DNA from 4 places in the Pseudomonas corrugata genome. Region 2 is predicted to be linked to each of the others. Evidence: predicted binding sites of a transcription regulator. Region 2 holds the regulator's gene; each other region holds the start of a gene.

Region 1 (4,212 bases), 3.2 Mb from region 2:
CGACTCGGTTCTTGAGCTACCGCCGCTTGTTGCCTCCCAGCAACGACCCCATCAACCCCCGCACCAACTGCCGCCCCAATTGATTGGCCGCCTGGCGCATCGCCGATTTCAATGCCTGGCCCGCCGCCGTGCCGAGAGACTCCCCGGCCTTTTCGGTAAAGCTCGGCTCCCCGGCCGCCGGTTTGCCTGACACCACCTCGGTCTGCGGCTCCAGGCCCTTGCGTCCCATCAGCACTTCATAGGCCGATTCGCGATCTATGGGTTTATCGTAGCGCCCCTGCAACGGCGAACGGGCGATCAATCCGGCGCGCTCGGCCTCGGTCAGCGGCCCGATACGCGATTGCGGTGGCGCCACCAACACGCGCCGGACCATCTCCGGCGTACCTTTTTCCTGCAAGGTGCCCACCAGGGCCTCGCCGATGCCCAGCTCGGTAAGCACCGTCAAGGCATCGAACTGCGGGTTCGGACGGAAGCCGTCCGCCACCGCCCGCAGGGACTTCTGCTCCTTGGTGGTAAAGGCCCGCAGGCCATGCTGGATGCGCAATCCCAACTGTGCCAGGACGTCGTCTGGCAAGTCGCCCGGCGATTGCGTGACAAAGTAGACCCCGACGCCTTTGGAGCGGATCAGGCGCACCACTTGCTCCAACCGCTCCTGCAACGCCTTCGGCGTACCGGCGAACAGCAGATGCGCCTCATCGAAGAACAGCGCCAGCAACGGTTTGTCCGCATCACCACGTTCGGGCAATTGCTCGAACAGCTCGGCCAGCAGCCACAGCAGGAACGTCGCGTAGACCTTGGGCGATTCGTGGACCAGACGACTGGCGTCCAGCAAGTGAATGCGGCCGCGACCGTCGCTGTCCGGCTGCAGGATGTCTTCGAGCTGCAAGGCCGGTTCGCCGAACAAAGCATCGCCCCCCTGCTGTTCCAGGGTGGACAAGCGCCGCAACAGCGCCTGGCTGGAACCGGTGGTCATCAGGGCCGCATCGTCCCCCAATAGCGCCGGGTTGTCCTTGAGGTGGTTGAGCAGGGCCTTCAGATCCTTGAGATCCAGCAATAGCAGGCCTTCCCGATCCGCCACCTTGAACGCGGCGTATAGCGCCGCCTGCTGGCTGTCAGTCAGCTCCAGCAGGCTGCCGAGCAGCAACGGCCCCATCTCGCTCAGGGTGGTGCGCAACGGATGACCGGACTGGCCGTGAACGTCCCACAGGGTCACCGGATAGGCCCGAGGCTCATGCTTGAGCCAAGGCATGCCGGCAATACGCTCGGCGACTTTGCCCTGGGGGTTTCCGGCGGCGCCGAGTCCACACAGGTCGCCCTTGATGTCCGCCGCGAACACCGCCACGCCGGCATCGCTGAAGGCTTCGGCCAGGCGCTGCAGAGTGACGGTCTTGCCGGTTCCCGTGGCGCCTGCTATCAGGCCATGACGGTTCGCCAGGCGCATGGCCTGCTCAATGGGCTGGCCGGCGAGGTCGGCCCCGATAACGAGTTGCAGAGAGTCAGGCATGTGGTCACCTGTGATTAATTTTTGATCGAGTATGGCCGATATAAAAAGCAACAGACTTCACTGAAAACACGGTCGGATAATTCCCCAGGGAGGGAAGGAAATATCAGAACTTTCAATACGGCGCCTTTTTTCGAACTTTTCATATAAAAGCACGCCCAGAGCTATAAGACTCCGCGGAACCCCGAACCATGAACAAAAACCTGCGTTTCAGCCACAAAATCCTGATTGCCGCCGCTCTGATTGTCATAGCAGCCTTCGCTTCATTCACCGCCTACAACGATTACCTGCAACGCAACGCCATTCGCGACGACCTGGACAGCTACCTGCATGAAATGAGCGACGTCACGGCGAGCAACATTCAGACCTGGCTGAGCGGCCGTATTCTGCTGATCGAAAACCTGGCCCAGAACATCGCCGCCACTCCAGATCAGGCCAGCGTCACCCGTCTGCTGGAACAGAAAGCTCTGACCTCCACCTTCATGGCATCCTACCTGGGCGATGCCAAGGGCAGCTTCATCATACGCCCCGACGCGAAGATGCCCGATGGCTTCGATCCCCGGGTACGTCCCTGGTACAAAGGCGCCGAAAGCAGCGGCACCGCTACCCTGACCGAACCCTACATCGATGCCGCCAGCGGCGGACTGATCATATCCATCGCCAGCGCATCCAGAAACAATGGGCAAAGTGTCGGCGTGGTAGGTGGCGACCTTAGCCTGCAAACCATCATCGATAACCTCAAGACCGTGGATTTCGACGGCATGGGCTACGCCTACCTGGTCAGCGCCGACGGCAAGATCCTGGTACACCCCGACAAAGCCCTGGTCATGAAGACCCTGAACGATGCCTATCCACACAACACGCCGAAGATCAGCGACCAGATCAGCGAAGTCGAGGTCGACGGCCATACGCGCATCGTCACCTTTACCCCGATCAAGGGCTTGCCCTCGGTGAATTGGTACGTTGGTGTGTCGGTCGACAAGGATCAGGCCTACTCGATGCTCAGCAATTTCCGAACCTCGGCGGTGATCGCCACCGTCATTGCCGTGGTCTTCATCATCGCGCTGCTGAGCATGCTGATTCGTCTCCTGATCCAGCCATTGCATGTCATGACCCGGGCCATGGAGGACATCGCCGACGGCGAGGGCGACCTGACCAAACGCCTGACGATCCAGAACCAGGACGAATTCGGCATCCTGGGCACCGCATTCAATCGCTTCGTAGAGCGGATCCATGGATCGATCCGGGAAGTGTCTTCCGCCACCGAGCATGTCAACGAAGTCGCCTTGCGCGTGGTGAGCGCTTCGAACTCGTCGATGGTCAACTCCGACGAACAGTCCAGCCGAACCAACAGCGTCGCCGCAGCCATCAACCAATTGGGTGCCGCAGCCCAGGAAATCGCCCGCAATGCGGCCCAGGCCTCCCATCAAGCCAGCGATGCCCGAGGCCTGGCGGAAGACGGCCAGCAAGTGGTGGACCGCAGCATTGCCGCAATGAACCGGCTGTCCGATCTGCTGAGTACCTCAAGCAGCAACATCGAATCGCTGAACAGCAAAACCGTGAACATCGGCCAGATCCTGGAAGTGATCACCAGCATTTCCCAGCAAACCAACCTGCTGGCCCTCAACGCCGCGATCGAAGCAGCCCGGGCAGGTGAGGCCGGGCGCGGATTTGCCGTAGTGGCCGATGAGGTGCGCAACCTGGCCCATCGCACCCAGGAATCGGCGCAACAGGTGCAGACCATGATCGAGGAATTGCAGGTCGGCGCGAGGGCGTCGGTCACGACCATGAATGACAGCCAGCGTCACAGTCAGGAGAGCGTGGAGATCGCCAACCAGGCCGGAGAACGGCTGAACAGCGTGACCCAGCGCATAGGTGAAATCGACGGCATGAACCAGTCGGTGGCCACGGCCACGGAGGAACAAACGGCCGTGGTGGAGTCGATCAACGTGGACATCACCGAGATCAACACCTTGAACCAGGAAGGCGTGGAAAACCTGCAATCCACCTTGCGCGCATGCTCCGATCTTGAGCGGCAGGCGGCGCGGCTCAAACAGTTGGTAGGCAGTTTCCGTATCTAACGCACTAAAAGGCTGCTGCGGCCGCCCCCAATCCCCTGAGGGAGCGGGCTTGCTCGCGAAAGCGGTGGGTCAGTTTGAAGTGATGCCGGATGCGAAGCCGCCATCGCGAGCAGGCTCGCTCCCACCCTGGATTTACCGTGGACACACACACGCTCCGGCCCGCCCCAATCCCCTGTGGGAGCGGGCCTGCCCGCGTTGAAGGCCGATCAGGCAAGTAACATTCCACTGCCTCCACCCCACCACAACCCAACCGAACATCTATTCTTCAGGAAGGTCAACTCAGGAGAACACAGACCGGAGGGATGTTCATCGTGCATATAGCGGACATAACCATGTTCTACGCCCCTGCCAGCGGAGGCGTGCGCACTTATCTGGATGCCAAGCACCGTCGTCTGGGGGATCGGCCCGGTATCCGTCACAGTCTGCTGATTCCCGGCGCGCATTTGAGCGAGCAGGACGGGATCTACAAGGTGCCTGCCCCTGCTCTGCCCTTCGGCAAGGGCTACCGCTTCCCACTTCGCCTCGCACCCTGGCGCAACGCCCTGCGCGATCTGCAACCGGATCTGATAGAAGTCGGCGATCCCTACCTCACCGCCTGGGCCGCACTGGACGCCCGGCGCCAGCTGGACG
Region 2 (4,212 bases):
TCTCATCGCTGGCCACGCCGCTATCGGCGGGCGCAGCAGCGACAGGAGCCTGGGCCTGGGCCTGGGCTTCGGCCTTGACGGCACTCAGGGAGTCCAGCAACTGTTCAAATTCGTTATCGGTAATATCGCCCGATTCCTCGGCGACTGGCTCCTCGGCGACGGGTTCTTCAACCGCGGTCTCGACCGGAGCGACTTCGTCAGCCGATTGCGGCTCGGCCAGGCGCGACAGCGCAGCGAGTAACTCAGGGGTGGCGGCGGTGATCGGTGAACGGTCACGCACCTCGCTGAACATGCTGTTGACCGCGTCCAGCGCTTCGAGCACCACGTCCATCAATTCCGAATCCACGCGACGCTCACCCTTGCGCAGGATGTCGAACACGTTCTCGGCAATGTGGCAGCACTCCACCAGCTCGTTGAGCTGAAGGAAGCCGGCGCCTCCTTTTACAGTGTGGAAACCGCGAAAGATTGCATTAAGCAAATCCGCATCATCCGGTCGGCTTTCCAGCTCGACCAATTGCTCGGACAGTTGCTCTAGAATCTCGCCGGCCTCAACCAGGAAATCCTGAAGGATCTCTTCATCGGCGCCGAAGCTCATTAATGGGGTGCTCCTAAAACAGGGCTAAAATCCAAGGCTGGACAGCAAATCGTCCACATCGTCCTGACCGGACATAACGTCTTCTCTTTTATCGGCATGAATTTGCGGACCTTCACCCTGAGAGAGATGTTTTTGTGGATCTTTTTCAGCAAGCATCGCTTCACGGTCGTGTTCGATGCCCGCAAAGCGGTCGACCTGGCTGGCCATCAACACCAGTTTGAGCAGATTGCTTTCGACTTCGGTGACCAATTGGGTGACGCGCTTGATCACCTGGCCGGTCAGGTCCTGATAGTCCTGAGCCAGCAGAATATCGTTGAGGTTGCTCGCGACCGCGCGGTTATCGGCGCTGCTGCGTGTCAGAAAACCGTCGACCCGACGTGCCAGCTCCCGGAATTCTTCCGCGCCTACTTCACGACGCATGAAACGGCCCCAGTCGACGCTCAAGGCCTGGGCTTCATCGCCAAGGCCGTTGACCAGAGGCGTGGCACTTTCCACCAAGTCCATGGTGCGGTTGGCGGCAGCCTCGGTCAGTTTGACTACGTAGGACAGCCGCTCGGTCGCGTCAGTGATCTGCGAGACCTCCTCGGCCTGGGGCATGTTCGGATCGATCTGGAAGTTGACGATCGCGCTGTGCAGTTCACGGGTGAGCTTGCCGACTTCCTGGTACAGACCACGATCCCGGGTCTGATTGAGCTCGTGGATCATTTGGACAGCATCGCCGAAACGACCTTTTTCAAGGCTGTCGACCAGTTCGCGGGCATGTTTTTTCAGGGTCGATTCGAAATCGCCCATTGAAGCTTCGTTATTCTCCATAGCTCCCCCGTGGCGCCGTTAACCGATGCGTTCGAAGATTTTTTCGATCTTCTCTTTCAACGCCTGGGCCGTGAAGGGTTTGACCACATAGCCGTTCACACCGGCTTGGGCCGCTTCGATGATCTGCTCGCGCTTGGCTTCGGCGGTGACCATCAGCACCGGCAGGTGCTTGAGTTTTTCATCAGCGCGCACATGGCGCAGCAAGTCGATACCGGTCATGCCGGGCATGTTCCAGTCAGTCACCAGAAAGTCGATGCTCCCGCTGTTGAGAACCGGGATGGCAGTGGTGCCATCGTCAGCCTCGACCGTGTTGGTGAACCCAAGGTCACGCAACAGGTTTTTTATGATCCGCCGCATCGTTGAAAAGTCATCAACGATGAGGATTTTCATGTTCTTGTCCAATTCGACCTCCAAGCAGTCTTAAACGCGTGCAGCACCTGAACGCGCCATTTCAATCAATCCGGTACAGCATTCGACAACGGTGCGGGACACAACGGATCGAGACTGCGCAACGCGTGCCACGCAAACCCTGTTCGCAACCTCCCCGCACCGACTGTCAGCGCGCTCGCCACTCCCCCAAACGCCCCCGCAAACGGGCGGCGCACTGGCTGTGTAACTGACTGACCCGCGATTCGCTGACCCCCAGGACTTCACCGATTTCCTTGAGGTTCAGCTCTTCGTCGTAGTACAGCGCCAAGACCAGTCGCTCACGCTCCGGCAAATTGGCAATCGCATCGGCCAGCGCGCTCTGGAAACGTTCGTCTTCCAGGTCACGCGCAGGCTCCATGTGAGTACTCGCGCCATCCTCGTGCAGCCCTTCATGATCGCCGTCCTGCAACAGGTCGTCGAAACTGAACAGGCGGCTGCCCAAGGTATCGTTCAAAATCCCGTAATAATCATCGAGACTCAACTGGAGTTCGGCCGCAACTTCGTGATCTTTAGCGTCTCGTCCGGTTTTCGCTTCAATAGCGCGAATGGCGTCACTGACCATGCGGGTATTGCGGTGCACCGAACGGGGTGCCCAGTCGCCCTTGCGGACTTCGTCGAGCATCGCGCCGCGAATGCGAATGCCTGCGTATGTCTCGAAACTGGCACCCTTGCTCGCGTCGTATTTGTTCGCCACTTCGAGCAAGCCGATCATGCCCGCCTGGATCAGGTCTTCGACCTGGACACTGGCCGGCAACCGCGCCAGCAAGTGATAGGCAATGCGCTTGACCAGGGGCGCGTAACGCTCGATCAACTCGTATTGGGCGTCCCGTGCCGATTTTTTGTAGAGGTGGTTGTAACCGCTGGCTGTCATAACACGGGCCCTGCTGTTTGTTGCACGAGACGCTCGACGAAAAATTCCAGATGCCCGCGCGGATTGGCCGGCAGTGGCCAGGTATCCACCTTCTGGGCGATAGCCTTGAACGCAAGCGCGCATTTGGAACGGGGAAAAGCTTCATAGACGGCACGTTGCTTCTGGACGGCCTTGCGAACGCTCTCGTCGTACGGCACGGCGCCGACGTACTGCAGGGCAACGTCCAGGAAGCGATCGGTGACCTTGGTCAGCTTGGCAAACAGGTTGCGCCCTTCCTGGGGGCTCTGGGCCATATTGGCCAGGACGCGGAAGCGGTTCATGCCGTAGTCGCGGTTCAATAGCTTGATCAGGGCATAGGCGTCGGTGATGGAGGTGGGTTCGTCGCAGACCACCAGCAGCACTTCCTGGGCGGCGCGCACGAAGCTGACGACCGAATCACCGATACCCGCCGCCGTGTCAATCACCAGCACATCGAGGTTGTCGCCGATGTCGCTGAATGCCTGGATCAGGCCAGCGTGCTGGGCCGGGGTCAGATGAACCATGCTCTGGGTGCCGGAAGCCGCCGGCACGATGCGAATCCCGCCCGGCCCCTGCAACAGTACGTCGCGCAGCTCGCACCGGCCTTCGATGACGTCCGCCAGCGTGCGTTTGGGAGTGAGCCCCAGCAGCACGTCGACGTTCGCCAGGCCCAGGTCGGCGTCCAGCAGCATGACCCGTCGGCCAAGCTCTGCCAGAGCCAGGGACAAGTTCACTGACACGTTAGTCTTGCCGACGCCACCTTTGCCGCCGGTCACCGCGATCACCTGTACGGGATGCATGCTGCCCATGTTCGTTCTTTACCTGTCTTACTTAGACGGAGGCCACATTACTGGCTGCGCGTTCACATACGGAACATTGCCTGGCAGACCATCGATGTAGGTACAAAAAATATTCATGATTACCTCAGCCAACCTGCTTGGTCGGGCTGTGGTAGATATCAGCGAACATATCAGCCATGGCTTCTTCGCTGGGTTCGTCCTGCATTTGCACACTCACGGCACGGCTGACCAGTTGGTGGCGACGCGGCAGATGCAAATCATCCGGGATCCGCGGTCCATCAGTCAGGTACGCCACCGGCAGATCGTGACCGATCGCCAGGCTCAATACCTCGCCCAGGCTTGCCGTTTCGTCCAGCTTGGTCAGGATGCAACCGGCCAATCCGCAGCGTTTGTAGCTGTGGTAGGCGGCGGTTAGAACCTGTTTCTGGCTGGTGGTTGCCAACACGAGATAATTTTTTGACTTGATGCCGCGCCCGGCCAGGCTTTCAAGCTGCATGCGCAGAGCCGGATCGCTGGCTTGCAAGCCTGCGGTATCGATCAGCACGACGCGCTTGCGCAAGAGAGGTTCGAGCGCCTGGGCCAGGGATTGACCCGGATCCACATGGGTCACCGACACGTTGAGAATCCGGCCCAGGGTCTTGAGCTGTTCCTGGGCGCCGATACGGAAGCTGTCCATGCTGACCAGG
Region 3 (4,212 bases), 1.6 Mb from region 2:
TCATCTTATGGATTTCTTCCGCCGACTCCTGGGTGCGGTGCGCCAGGTTGCGCACTTCATCGGCCACCACCGCAAAACCACGTCCGGCTTCACCGGCACGAGCGGCTTCGATGGCGGCGTTCAGGGCCAGCAGGTTGGTTTGCTGGGAAATACCTTTGATCACATCCAGAATGTGCCCGATGTTATCGGTGCTGGCGTTCAGGGTTTCGATCTGGGTGCAAGAAAGGCTGATTTTCTGCGACAGCTCGGTCATGGCCTGAATGGTTTTTTCCACCACCTGACGACCGTCATCGGCCTGCTCGCTGGCACCACTGGCCTGTTGCGATGCGTCCGCGGCATTGCGGGCGATTTCCTGGGTCGCGGCGCCCAACTGGTTGATGGCCGCCGCCACGCTGTTGGTGCGGGCGCTCTGTTCATCCGAGCCGACGAGTGAAGCGTTTGACGACGTCATCACGCGCTGCGACAAGTCATGCACATGTCGGGTGGCGGAAGACACTTCGGAGATCGAGGCGTGGATCCGCTCCACGAACTGGTTGAACGAGCCGCCCAACACCGCGAACTCATCTTTGCCCTGCACGGCCAGACGTCGGGTCAGGTCGCCTTCGCCCTGGGCAATGTCCTGCATGGCACGCCCCATGGTGGTCAGCGGACGCATCAACACCTGAATCAACAGGCTCAGCAGCAACGCGATGGCCGCGACCGCGACAAACATCGCAATCAGCGCCGAAGTGCGGAACTGGCTCAGCGGCGCATAGGCCTTGTTCTTGTCGATCGACAAACCGATGTACCACTCGGCGCCCGGCAGGCCGGTAACCGGTGTGAACGAGAGAATACGATCCTGCCCGTTCAGCTCGACGTCCTGGATACCTTTGCCAATGCGCACAGGCGTATCGGGATAAATATCCTTGAGGTTCTTCATCACCTGGTCCTTGTCCGGGCTGACGATCACCTGACCGTCACCGCTGACCAGGAAAGCATGGCCGATGCCACCGAAGTCCACCGAATTGATGATTTTCACCAAGGTATCCAGGCTCAGGTCACCGCCCACCACACCCAGCAACTCACCGCTTTTTTTCACCGGCAGGGCAATAGTCACCACCAGCCCGCCAACGGCAGCCGAATAGGGCGGGGTCAGCATGGTTTTATCGGCGGTCACCGCCTGTTTGTACCAAGGGCGCTGACGCGGGTCGTAGCCGTCGGGCATTTTTGCGTCGGGGCGCTGGGTGAAGACACCGTTGGCCTGGCCCACGTAGGTGAACTGGAAATTCGATGTCAGCGCCGGCTGGTCGACCAGCCCCGCCAGATCGGCGGTAGCCCCCTGGTGTGCGATGTTCTGCGCCAGGTTTTCCAGCACCAGGATGCGACCGCTCATCCAGTTCTGGACGCTGCTGGCCGTCAGGTCACCGGATTGTTCGATGGAGGACTCAAGGCTGCGGCCGATGGTGTTTCGCTGCAGATAGTCGTTGTAGAGGGTGAACAGGGCAAAAGCCAGAACTACCACACCAGAGGCGGCTAGAAGGATTTTATGGCTGAATTTCAAATTCATCGAAGAGGCTTCTTATGCAGGGAGTGGGGGTGCATTCCGGTTGCAACGTTCACATGACAGCGCGGGCAGGACTTGTGGTCTGCTCCACTTTGGTGCACGCATATCAGTCTGTCGGCAAGCCCCGGGAAAAAATTAGGCTTTTTTGGCGTGGCCCGACGAGAGGATGAGCGTAGTCGTTATGCACCCGCCCGCCAGGGCTGCTGCATGGCCAACAGGCGCGACCTCAGTGGCAAAGGGAATTGCTCCCTCGCCACGGACTATGGGTCTATCGACGACGTGTGAAAAAAGCCACCTCAACCCTGAACAGCACTCACCGCTTCCTGCCTCGGTTTATCCTCGCCTACAAACCGGTTCGCCCGGCCAAAGGTGCCGAAGTCATTGAACCGCACACCCATCTTGCGCATCACCTTGTGAGCCACCGGCACCGTCAGTTGACGGATGTAGAACGGCTCCTTCACCGCAAAATGATGAATCCCGTGACTGCTGCCGAAGTTGAAGCAGAATGCCTGCAACGGCCACAGCCACCACGGGTTGAGCACCTGGGTTTGCTGGATGACATTGCCCGGTTCGACGTCGCCGTAGTAATGCATGTTGGAACTGATGAAGTGCAGGCAGAAGGTGCGCAACACGTTTGGGCCGATAATCACCACTGCCGCGATGTCGATCACGTGCATCATCGCCAAGGTGTTCGCCGACCAGTCAATCGACGTGCCAAACAGGCCGGCGACGCCATTGGCCCCGTGGAACCCGAGAAACACGTACCAGGCCCCCCAGTGCAGCAACGCCAGCGGGAAATACACTTTCAGCGTGCGTTTGAGGATGCTGCGCCTGTGCGCCCAGGTCCTGGCGCGCAACAAGCGGATGAAGGCCGACATCACGTTATCGCCAACCATCAGCAACCGTGCCAGCCCCCAGGGTTCGCCGTTGGTGATGGCCCGTTCTTCCAGGTCGGCCTCGGTGCCGGACATCTTGTGATGATTGAGGTGCAGATGACGGCGGATCCACGGGTTGATGGTGCTCGGCCGCGCCAGCCACACCAGCCCCATCATCACGTTGTGGGGCAGGCGCTGCTTGCGAAAATACATGCTGTGGATCAGGTCATGCTCCAATTCGTGGGTCAGCGAGGCAAAAAAGGCGTTGAGCAGCAGGCACGCCCAGCCGACCAGGTGGCCATTGATGTAGAGCAGCGCCGATCCGATCATCCCCGCCAGGGCGAACGTCAGAATGCCCGCACCCAAGGCATCCTGATGGAGCAGAATCGGGTAGCGTCTGCGCAATTCTTCGCCATGGGCCAATACCACTTGGCGAATATGGGCGGATCGTTGTTGTGCATTCAATCGCTCGGGACTTGCGCTACGGCCATGCATGGCTTAAATCCTCTGTTAGAGATGTGCTCATCCTGACCAGCGTTGCTGCGCAGGGTGGTAGCCGCAGACGCCAACCTGTTGACCGCAAGCGCCAATCGCCATGACTGAACCTACCACCCTCGCCAGCTGGACCCGCGCCCTGCGCAAACAGCTCGATGCGCTGGGCCTGGATGGCCACGCCTTGTGCCTTGAGGCCGGGCTCGACCCACAGTTGATGGACGATCCGAACGCCCGCTACCCGCTTTCAGCCACCACCCGTCTATGGGCATTGGCGGTGCAAGCCAGCGGCGATCCGGCAATCGGCCTGCGGGTGTCACGCTTCGTAAGTCCCACGACATTTCACGCATTGGGTTACGCCCTGGTGGCCAGCGGCAGTCTGCGCGAAGTATTCGAGCGCATCGTGCGCTATCACCCGGTGGTCAGCGACGCGCTGACGCTGCAACTGACCCGTTGCGAGGACCGCTACCGTTTCACCCTTGATGTGCCCCAGGGCCGCCCTATGCCGGCTTTCGAAGCCATCGACGCGTTCGCTGCGATTTACGTGCGCACCTGTCGCAATCGCCTGGGTCGCGACTACGCACCATTGGCGGTTTACCTGCGGCGCCCTGAACCGGCAGACCCTGCACCGTGGCATAAGGTGTTCCGCTCGCCGGTGCATTTCGCCGCCGAACACGATTATCTGGAGTTCAGCCTTGCCGATTTCGACAGCCACCTGGACGATGCCAACCCGGAGCTGGCCGAACACAACGAAGCGGTGCTCAAGCGCACCCTCGCCCACCTCCAGCCACTGACCTGGGAGCGCAAGGTGCGCGCAGCCATCGAGGCCCAATTACCCGAAGGCGAACCCAGCGCCGAACGCATCGCCCAAGCCATGCACCTGAGCCTGCGCAGCCTGCAACGACACCTGGCTGATGAAGGCTGCCGCTTCGACGCGCTGCTCAACGAGTGCCGGGAAAACCTGGCACTGCTGCACCTGCGCGATCCCCAATGCTCGTTGAGCGAAGTCGGCTACCTGCTGGGGTTTGCCGATGCCAGCAGCTTCAGCCGCGCGTTCAAGCGCTGGACTGGAATGACGCCCGGGCAGTTTCGGGAGGGGTTGCGCTAGCAGGGCTGGCCTCATCGCGAGCAGGCTCGCTCCCACAGAGATGCACGGCCAATACAGACTCAATGTGGGAGCGAGCCTGCTCGCGAAAGCGATGGATCAGTCGATACCGCACTCAGACCAGTGTCATCTCCCGCAACCGCCCCATATCAAGGATCTCGATCTCGCCATAACCGAGGTGAAGAATGCCTTGGGTC
Region 4 (4,212 bases), 1.2 Mb from region 2:
CGGCTTTGGCCGGCAACAGTCCCGGCGCTGGTGGCTGGCCCAATTGCGTGCGCTTGGGATCGACGAAGCGTGCGCCAGGGATGTGGCCGGTGCTGTAGCGGGCGGCGCTGGTCAGGTCCACCAGAATCAGCTCGCGGGCGTCGAGACGCGGGAGCAGATCGCTGGGCTCGATCACCAGCGGCAAGCCAGAGAAGTCAGGCATGTCACGCCTCCAGGGACGCAAAAGGAAGGGATTGTACCAAGTTCAGCGGCCACGGTTGGTAAAGGTATGAAGCGCCCGTTCGATGCACTGCACGGTCCTGCCGAAGGCTTGCACCGTCACATCCACGAAGGGGCCGCCGCCCTGGTCCACGGCCACCAGCATGATCACCCGGCCATTGCAGGTCAGGGAGCGCAACAGCATGTGCTCGCCCTTGAACAGTGCGCGCAGTCCCGGTGGCAGCAGTGCCGAGAACTGTGCATTGTTTTCCGGGTTCAGGCGAACCTGTGCCTGCTGCGCCAGCAACCGCTGCAACACCTTGCTCTGGCTGATGGAGAAACTCATGGCCGCGGCCTCAGGGGGCAGGCCGGCGATCTGGTGCACGCGCACGCTGGTCTGGCTGCGGTCGGCCATCAGGATCATCACCCGGCGCATGCCGCACGCCACCAGCGCATCCCGTGCCGAAGTGGTCAAGTGCATGGCGTTGCTGAAGGGGCTTGGCTCCACCAGCAGCGCGGCGCATCGTTTGCGCCACAGGGCCAGGTCTTCGGTGCTGGGTTCGGCGACGGAGGACCTTGCGGCCTGGACGCGACGGCTGCCCGGTGGCCAGATCAGCGCCACGGCCGGATGCCAGAGGTCCGGCATGGCGTGGTGACGGGCACTGCTGGCGGCCTGTTGGTGCAACTGTTGCTGAAGCTCATCCATGGGCATCTGCAGGTACAGGCTGGTAAGGTATTGCCAGCGGATGCTGTGGGGGCAATCCCACGCCTGATGCGCCGACAGTGCCAGGCCATTAGCCAGCAGCACGGTATTGGCCGGCTGGTTGAGCCAGCGTCGCAGGGTCGGGTCATCGTCCAGGCGGTTTTGCTGGCGCAGCGGGTGTTCGCTGTCCCGGGCGATGCGCAACACCTTCACCAGCTCACGGCGCTCATTGAGCAGCAGGCGATAGCCTTGCGCCACCCAATTCGGCAAGCGCCAGGCTTCCACCACCGCGAGACAGATCTCCAGCAGGCCGACACCGAACAGTTCGCGCTCCACCTTGCTGGCCGACTGACCTCTATGGATCACCCGCATCTCCCATTCCCCCAGCAATCGCGGGTGAGTCAGGGCCAGGGGCCAGAGCGGTGACAGGAACAACAGGCTGCCCCAGTGGATGTCCTGCCACAGCCGTGCCAGGCGGCTGGCAAAAAAGCCATTGGCCTGTTGCGTGGCGTGCTGGCTGATCAACTGCAACTGGCGCAGGGTGACGGGGATCTCCTGCTCCGGCAGCGAGGGCAGACGGGCGAGCAGCTCCTCGGTACGCGTGAGGCCGAGGCGGTTGATGGCCACTTCGAGGTTTTCCGCCGGTTCAGTGAGGCTGCCATGGGTATGATGGTTGGCTTCGCGGATAACGCTCAGGGCCAGGGCAGGGCTGTCCTGCATGAGCTCGGCGATGTCGCGCAACGAGCGGCGACTGTCGGCAATGGCCCTGCAGACCCGGTCATGACTGGCCTGGGGCACCGGCAAATGCACGCCCTCGAGCAGTTTCACCCAGCCTTCGAGCGTGGTCGGTCGTGGGGTTGGAACCTTCGTTTCGTTAGCCATGGCTGGACGTGATCATCGCATGCTGCAACGTGGCAAATTGGCTTTTCGCCTGAACTGGCTATAGTCTGGCGCAGTTTTGCCGATAAGTAGAAGAAGAGATTTTCCAGCTTCCGAATATGACCTTGAACCCGACTTAAATAAGTACTTTCAATCTATGGCTAAAATTATCGGCATCATTGTCGTGTTCGCGAGCGTACTCGGCGGATACGTGCTCTCCCATGGCAAGATTGCCGCCCTGATCCAACCCTTCGAGGTGATGATCATCGGTGGCGCGGCCCTTGGCGCATTCCTGCAGGCCAACCCCGGCTACATGACGATGCATGTGCTCAAGAAGTCCTTGGGCATGTTCAGTTCGCGCTTCAGTCACACTTTCTATCTCGAGGTGCTGGGGCTGATCTACGAGATCCTCAACAAGAGCCGCCGCGAAGGCATGATGGCGATCGAGGGCGATATCGAAGACGCCGCCGCCAGCCCGATCTTCGCCAAGTATCCAGCAGTGCTCAAGGACGCCCGCATGACGGCGTTCATCTGTGATTACCTGCGCATCATGTCGTCCGGCAACATGGCCCCCCATGAACTCGAAGGCCTGTTCGACATGGAGTTGTACAGCCTCAAGGAGGACCTGGAGCATCCGTCCCACGCCGTGACCGGCATCGCCGACGCCATGCCCGGCTTCGGTATTGTCGCGGCGGTACTGGGTATCGTGGTGACCATGGCTTCCCTGGGCGATGGCGACCAGAAGTCCATCGGCCTGCACGTGGGGGCGGCCCTGGTCGGTACCTTCTTCGGTATTCTGGCCGCGTATGGTTTCTTCGGTCCGCTGGCCCACTCCCTGGCCCATGATGCCAAGGAAGAGCTCAATACCTACGAGGCCATCAAGGCCTCCCTGGTGGCCTCGGCCTCGGGCATGCCGCCTTCGCTGGCGGTGGAGTTCGGCCGCAAGGTTCTGTACCCGGCGCATCGTCCGAGCTTTGCCGAGCTGGAACAAGCGGTTCGCGGTCGCTAAGCCATGGAGAACAACCAGCCGATCATCATCAAGCGCGTCAAGCGCATCGCCGGCGGGCATCATGGGGGCGCCTGGAAAATCGCCTTCGCCGACTTTGCGACGGCGATGATGGCGTTCTTCCTGGTGCTGTGGCTGCTGTCCACCGCGACCCCGGAACAGAAGATCGCCATCGCCGGTTACTTCAAGGACCCGGTCGGCTTCTCCGAAAGCGGTACGCCCTACATCATCGACCTGGGCGGCTCGCCGACCCTGGCACCCGAGACTACCCTCAATCCCGAGGTCAAATCCCAGCCGCAGCCCGACAAGGTAACGGTGGATTCCGAGCAGGTCGAAGGCATGGCCGAGCAGGTCGAGCGCGAACGCCTGGAGTTGCTCCTGCAGGAGTTGCAGAACAAGGTCGACGAGAACCCGCAACTGCAGAAATTCAAGGATCAGATCCTGTTCGAGATCACGCCGAACGGCTTGCGCATCCAGATCACGGATGCCGAGAACCGGCCGATGTTCGATTCCGGCAGCGCCCGGTTGAAGCCTTATTTCGAAGACATCCTGCTGGCCATGGCCGACACCATCAAGGCGGTGCCGAACAAGATCAGTATCAGCGGTCATACCGACGCCAAGCCGTACATCGGCAAGGGTGACTTCGGTAACTGGGAGCTCTCCGCCAACCGTGCCAACGCGGCACGTCGTGCCCTGGTGGCCGGCAGCTATCCGGATGAGCAGGTGGCACGGGTGGTCGGGTATGCCTCTTCGGCATTGTTCGACCGCAAGGACCCGTTCAATCCGGTCAACCGGCGTATCGATATCGTGGTGTTGACCAAGAAGGCGCAGAAGGCCATCGAAGGCTCGCAGACTGACGATCCGGCACCGGACCCGGCCCAGGGCCAGGGTTCCCCGGGCGAAGCACCAGCGGCGACGCCTGGTGCTGCGGCTGATCCGAACGCCTTGCCGGCCGATCAGCAACCGGTGCCGGCCCACGAGTTGCGCGAGCGCCTGAACCTGTTCGACGACGCCGCACCGAAACCGGCGGGAACACCTGCGCAGTGATTGGGCTCGTGGGAGCAAAGCTTGCTCGCGATGCAGGTGACACGATTCAACTGCAAGACCGAGTCAACGTTCATCGCGGGCAAGCCTTGCTCCCACAGACGGGAGCAAGCTCCCTCGCCACAACTGCGCCCGGCTCACCTTCAGATCAATAACCGCTTTCCGGCAAGCTGGCGATGATCGAACGATAGCTGTTCATCCGTTGTTGCTGCACGCGGCCGTCTTCCAGTGCCTTGAGCAAGGCGCAGCCGGGTTCGCGATCATGCTTGCAGTCGCGGAAGCGGCAAGTGCCGATCAGGTCGTTGAACTCGATGAACCCGGCCTCCACATCGGCCCGGCTGACATGGCCCAGGCCGAACTCACGGATGCCTGGCGAGTCGAT

What was found. Region 2 encodes FliA, which starts transcription of late flagellar genes. Its sites were predicted from a motif close to CTAAAGTTTNNNNNNNNNNNGCCGNTAA; they were not measured.
Region 1: a site for FliA is predicted at 1,519-1,546, ahead of QZH45_RS24025 (methyl-accepting chemotaxis protein). Genes of this name have one in related genera too.
Region 3: a site for FliA is predicted at 1,655-1,682, ahead of QZH45_RS01880 (methyl-accepting chemotaxis protein). Genes of this name have one in related genera too.
Region 4: a site for FliA is predicted at 1,842-1,869, ahead of motA (flagellar motor stator protein MotA). Genes of this name have one in related genera too.

The regions. Positions count from the first base shown of each region.
Region 1 is NZ_CP130434.1:5,365,499-5,369,710, forward strand. Features, by position in the region: gene QZH45_RS24020 (helicase HerA-like domain-containing protein) at 17-1,504, opposite strand; gene QZH45_RS24025 (methyl-accepting chemotaxis protein) at 1,693-3,582, shown strand; gene QZH45_RS24030 (glycosyltransferase family 4 protein) at 3,885-4,212, shown strand, end outside.
Region 2 is NZ_CP130434.1:2,061,729-2,065,940, reverse strand. Features, by position in the region: gene QZH45_RS09315 (chemotaxis protein CheA) at 1-595, opposite strand, end outside; gene QZH45_RS09310 (protein phosphatase CheZ) at 620-1,408, opposite strand; gene QZH45_RS09305 (chemotaxis response regulator CheY) at 1,427-1,798, opposite strand; gene fliA (RNA polymerase sigma factor FliA) at 1,965-2,708, opposite strand; gene fleN (flagellar synthesis regulator FleN) at 2,705-3,535, opposite strand; gene flhF (flagellar biosynthesis protein FlhF) at 3,651-4,212, opposite strand, start outside.
Region 3 is NZ_CP130434.1:419,315-423,526, reverse strand. Features, by position in the region: gene QZH45_RS01880 (methyl-accepting chemotaxis protein) at 1-1,546, opposite strand, end outside; gene QZH45_RS01875 (fatty acid desaturase) at 1,840-2,913, opposite strand; gene QZH45_RS01870 (AraC family transcriptional regulator) at 3,014-4,018, shown strand; gene QZH45_RS01865 (Crp/Fnr family transcriptional regulator) at 4,131-4,212, opposite strand, start outside.
Region 4 is NZ_CP130434.1:817,677-821,888, forward strand. Features, by position in the region: gene QZH45_RS03535 (rhodanese-like domain-containing protein) at 1-202, opposite strand, end outside; gene QZH45_RS03540 (HDOD domain-containing protein) at 245-1,783, opposite strand; gene motA (flagellar motor stator protein MotA) at 1,938-2,789, shown strand; gene motB (flagellar motor protein MotB) at 2,793-3,833, shown strand; gene rsgA (small ribosomal subunit biogenesis GTPase RsgA) at 3,979-4,212, opposite strand, start outside.